2 regions of the Streptomyces tendae genome follow, and region 1 is predicted to be linked to the other one. Evidence: riboswitches for the same ligand, from Rfam matches in the RefSeq annotation. Region 1 holds a riboswitch; the other holds the start of a gene.
The links. Region 1 has a riboswitch for thiamine pyrophosphate ahead of F3L20_RS07405 (thiamine ABC transporter substrate-binding protein). Riboswitches for the same ligand answer to the same signal wherever they lie in the genome.

Region 1 (2,382 bases):
GACGATGGCGGTGACCGGGTAGGCGAAGAAGACCGCGAAGAACGCGGCCGGCACGGCCATCAGACCGAGCCGTGCCGCGTTCCGGCGCCACCATCCGCGCCGGCGCGGGCTCACTTCAGTACGAGCGAGGTCCACGACTTGACCCACTGGTCACGGTTCTCGGCGATCTTCGCCGGGTCCATGGTCTGCGGTTCCTTCGCCTGCGGCCCGAACTTCACAAACTCCTCGGGCACCTGCGCGGCCTCGCGCACCGGGTAGACGAACATGTTGAGCGGCATGTCGTCCTGGAAGGTCTTGCCGATCAGGAAGTCGAGCAGCGCCTTGCCGCCCTCGGGATTCCTGGCGTTGCTCAGCAGCCCCGCGTACTCGACCTGCCGGAAGCAGGTGCCCTCCGCGACCCCGGTGGGGGCGGTGTCGGGCTTCGGGTCGGCGTAGATCACCTCGGCGGGCGGCGAGGAGGCGTACGAGACGACGAGCGGCCGGTCCGCCTTGGCCTGCTTGCCGCCGGCCGAGCCGGAGAACTCCTCGTTGTAGGCCTGCTCCCAGCCGTCGACCACCTTGACGCCGTTGGCCTTGAGCTTCTTCCAGTAGTCCTGCCAGCCCTCGTCCCCGTACCGCGCGGCGGTACCGAGCAGGAAGCCGAGGCCGGGCGAGGAGGTGGCGGCGTTCTCCACGACCAGGAGGTCCTTGTAGGCGGGCTTGACCAGGTCGTCGAGGGTCTTCGGCGGGGTCAGACCCTTCTTCCGGAACCACGCCTTGTCGTAGTTGACGCAGACGTCACCGGTGTCGACCGGGGTGACCCGGTGCTTGTCCTCGTCCACCCGGTACTCGGGCAGGAGCTGGTCGGAGCCCTTGGCCTCGTAGGACTGGAACAGCCCGTTGTCGAGGGCGCGGGACAGCAGGGTGTTGTCGACGCCGAAGAAGACGTCGCCCTGGGGGTTGTCCTTGGTCAGGATGGCCTTGTTCACGGCCTGCCCCGCGTCGCCGTCCTCGAGGACCTTGAGCTTGTAGCCGGACTGCTTCTCGAAGGCGGCGACGACGTCCTTCGAGACGGCCCACGAGTTGTGACTGACGAGGGTCACGGTCCTGGAGCTCGTACCGCTGCCGCCGCCGTCGTCGCCGGACGCCCCGCAGGCGGACAGGGTGACGAGCCCCAGCCCGACGGCCAGGACGATGACCTTCTTGGTGATGTCCACTTGATTCCTCCTGGAGTGACCAGGAAGAGACGCGGCCCTGCCCAAAACCCCTGGTCGGGGTCCCGGGCAGGGCGCAACAGCTCGAGTGATGACCGATCTCCCTACCCAGAATGACCTGGGCCAGGTTCGGAGGGTCTGCGGCCGGTGCCGCACTCTCAGCGCTGTGGCGCTCCCCTGTCGGAATATGAAGATGTACGTACTCGGGTCACCCTACCGTTCGCTCGCGGCGAGCTGACCACACGCCCCGTCGATCTCCTGACCACGGGTGTCCCGGATCGTCACCGGCACACCGTGGGCGGCGATCGCCTCGACGAACGCCTTCTCGTCCTCGGGCCGGGACGCGGTCCACTTGGACCCCGGCGTCGGGTTGAGCGGGATGAGATTGACGTGCACGGGCCGCCCCTTGAGGAGCCGCCCGAGGCGGTCGCCTCGCCACGCCTGGTCGTTGATGTCCCGGATGAGGGCGTACTCGATGGACAGCCGACGCCCCGACCTGGCCGCGTACTCGAAGCCGGCGTCGAGCACCTCGCGCACCTTCCACCGCGTGTTCACGGGGACGAGGGTGTCGCGCAGCTCGTCGTCGGGGGCGTGCAGCGAGATGGCGAGGCGGCACTTGAAGCCCTCGTCGGAGAACCGGTGGATGGCCGGCACCAGGCCGACCGTCGACACGGTGATGCCGCGCTGCGACAGCCCGAGACCGTCCGGCTCGGGGTCGGTGAGCCGGCGGATGGCGCCGACGACCCGCTTGTAGTTGGCGAGGGGCTCGCCCATGCCCATGAACACGATATTGCTCAGCCGCGCGGGCCCGCCGGGCACCTCGCCGTCGCGCAGCGCCCGCATCCCGTCCACGATCTGGTGCACGATCTCGGCGGTCGACAGGTTCCGGTCGAGCCCCGCCTGACCGGTCGCGCAGAACGGGCAGTTCATGCCGCAGCCGGCCTGGGAGCTGATACACATGGTGACCCGGTCCGGGTACCGCATCAGCACGGACTCGACGAGCGTCCCGTCGAACAGCTTCCACAGCGTCTTGCGGGTCGTCCCCGCGTCGGTCGACAGATGCCGTACGACGGTCATCAGCTCAGGAAGCAGCGCCTCCTGCAGCTTCCCGCGCGAGCCGGCGGGGATGTCGGTCCACTGCTCCGGGTCGTGCGCGTACCGCGCGAAGTAGTGCTGCGAGAGCTGCTTG
Region 2 (2,382 bases), 3.7 Mb from region 1:
CCGGGCGCAGACCGGCGATCGTCTCGGTCAGCGGCAGCTCGGTGATGCCGGGGACCAGCTCGTGGGCGTCGCGCAGCAGCTCGTAGACGCCGCCCGCCGTGACGGTGGTGTCCCAGCCCATTTCCTCGCTGGTCGCGCCGATCACCAGCTCGCCGTTCTCGCGCGGCACCAGGTAGACGTGGCTGCCGCGCACCACGGCCCGCACCGTGCGGCTCAGGAAGGGCTCGGGCCGGTCGGGCATCGCCAGCCGCAGCACCTGTCCCTTGACCGGCCGCACCGGGGGCAGCACGTCCTCCGGGACGCCCGCCAGCCTGCCGCTCCAGCTGCCCGCGGCGAGCACCACCTGGCCCGCGCCCAGCTCGTCACCGGCCGCGGTGACGACGCCGCGCGCCCGGTCGCCGGCGACGACCAGCCGCTCGGCCCACGTGCGGTGGAGGGTGACACCGGCCCGCTCGCAGGCGGTCATGAGGGCGGACGCCAGCCGTCTGGGGTCGATCTGGTGGTCGCCGTCCACCCGTAGCCCGCCGCGCACGCCCGGCGCGAGCATCGGTTCCAGGCGCCGGCACTCCCGTCCGGACAGCCACTGCGAGTCCAGGCCGGAGCGCCGGTGCAGGGCGTGCAGCTCGCGCAGATGCGCGCGGTCGTCGGCGTCCAGCGCCACGGCGAGGGTGCCGCTGCGGCGGTAGCCGAGGTCCTGGCCGGTGTACTCGGTCAGCTCGGCGGCGAAGGCCGGGTAGCGGCGTGCCGAGGCCAGGCTGAGGCCCAGCAGCGTCTGCTCGCCGTGGTGCAGCTCGGTGACGGCGGCCAGCATCCCGGCGGCCACCCGGGCGGCGCCGCCGCCCGGCTCGGGGTCCACGACGGCCGTGGCGAGCCCGGTCTGCGCGGCCCGCCAGGCCGTGACCAGACCGATGATCCCGCCCCCGACGACGAGGACGTCTGCGGTACGCGTGGGCGACATGGGCGTCCAGCCCCTCCCTTCGCCGGCATGACCCGGATCAGGTTCGTACGGTCGGAGGCCGCCAGCCTCCCTCTCAGCCCGGTGCGTCCGGACTCCCGCGAGTGCGTGTACGCGGGCCACCCTAGCCCGCTGCGCGCGGCACCCGTAAGGGACCCCGCGGGCGAGAGGCGGCGGGACCCCTCGCGGGGGAGGAGTGCCGGCGGTCCGGTGCGGCGGCGGCGAGGGTCCGGCGCGGCGGGCCCGGGTGTCTATGGTGAGCGGGTGAGCGAGCAGACGCAGGAACCGGGAGGGGCCGCGCCGCGGCGGGTCGTGGTGGCGGGCGCGGGCATGGCGGGCGTGCAGACCGCGGCCGCGCTGCGGGAACAGGGATTCGACGGCGAGGTGACGTTGATCGGGGCCGAGCCCCACCAGCCGTACGACCGGCCGCCGTTGTCGAAGGCGGTGCTGCTGGGCACGGCCGAGAGCTCCGCGTTCGACGTGGACTTCGAGGAGCTCGGCATCGTGCTGCGGCTGGGCTGCGAGGTGCTGGGCCTGCGCCCCGGCGACCACGAACTGGACACCGAGGCCGGGCCCGTCCCCTACGACGTGCTGGTGCTCGCCACCGGCGCGGAACCGCTCCGGCTGCCCGGCACCGAGGGCGTCCCCGGCGTGCATCTGCTGCGCACCCTGGACGACGCGGCACGGCTGCGGCCGGTGCTCGCGGCGCAGCACGACGTCGTGGTGGTCGGCGCCGGCTGGATCGGCGCGGAGTTCGCCACGGCGGCCCGCGAGGCCGGCTGCGCGGTCACCGTCGTCGAGGCCGAGGAGCGGCCGCTGATCGGGGCGCTGCCCGCCGAGGTCGCCGCGCCGATGGCCGCCTGGTACGCGGAGGCCGGGGTCACGCTGCGCACCCACGCGCGCGTACGGGCCGTCGAGTCCGGTGCCGTGGTCCTCGACGACGGCACGCGGCTGCCCGCCGGCGCGGTGGTCGTGGGCATCGGGGCCCGCCCCGCCACGGCCTGGCTGACCGGCTCCGGGATCGCCCTCGGCACGCACGGTGAGGTCGTCGCCGACGAGCACCTGGCGACCTCCCTGCCCGACGTGTACGCCGTCGGCGACTGCGCGTCCTTCCCGTCCGGCCGCTACGGCGAGCGCCTGCTGGTCCACCACTGGGACAACGCCCTCCAGGGCCCCCGTACGGTCGCCGCGAACATCGTCGGCGGGGGCGGCGAGGTGTACGACCCGGTGCCGTACTTCTGGTCCGAGCAGTTCGGCCGGTTCGTGCAGTACGCGGGCCACCACGCGGACGCCGACCGCACCGTGTGGCGCGGGGACCCGGCCGGTCCCGCGTGGAGCGTGTGCTGGCTGCGTGGGGACCGTCTGGTCGCGCTGCTCGCGGTGGGACGGCCCCGGGACCTGGCGCAGGGACGCCGGCTGATCGAGGC

Region 2: linked by a shared signal. The riboswitch ahead of thiO (glycine oxidase ThiO) and the one ahead of F3L20_RS07405 (thiamine ABC transporter substrate-binding protein) in region 1 are both predicted to bind thiamine pyrophosphate.

What each region holds. Positions count from the first base shown of each region.
Region 1 covers NZ_CP043959.1:1,562,700-1,565,081, reverse strand. Annotated here, with positions in the region: gene F3L20_RS07410 (ABC transporter permease) at 1-60, opposite strand, end outside; gene F3L20_RS07405 (thiamine ABC transporter substrate-binding protein) at 111-1,196, opposite strand; TPP riboswitch at 1,277-1,382, opposite strand; gene rlmN (23S rRNA (adenine(2503)-C(2))-methyltransferase RlmN) at 1,407-2,382, opposite strand, start outside.
Region 2 covers NZ_CP043959.1:5,237,438-5,239,819, reverse strand. Annotated here, with positions in the region: gene thiO (glycine oxidase ThiO) at 1-958, opposite strand, end outside; TPP riboswitch at 956-1,067, opposite strand; gene F3L20_RS24105 (NAD(P)/FAD-dependent oxidoreductase) at 1,220-2,382, shown strand, end outside.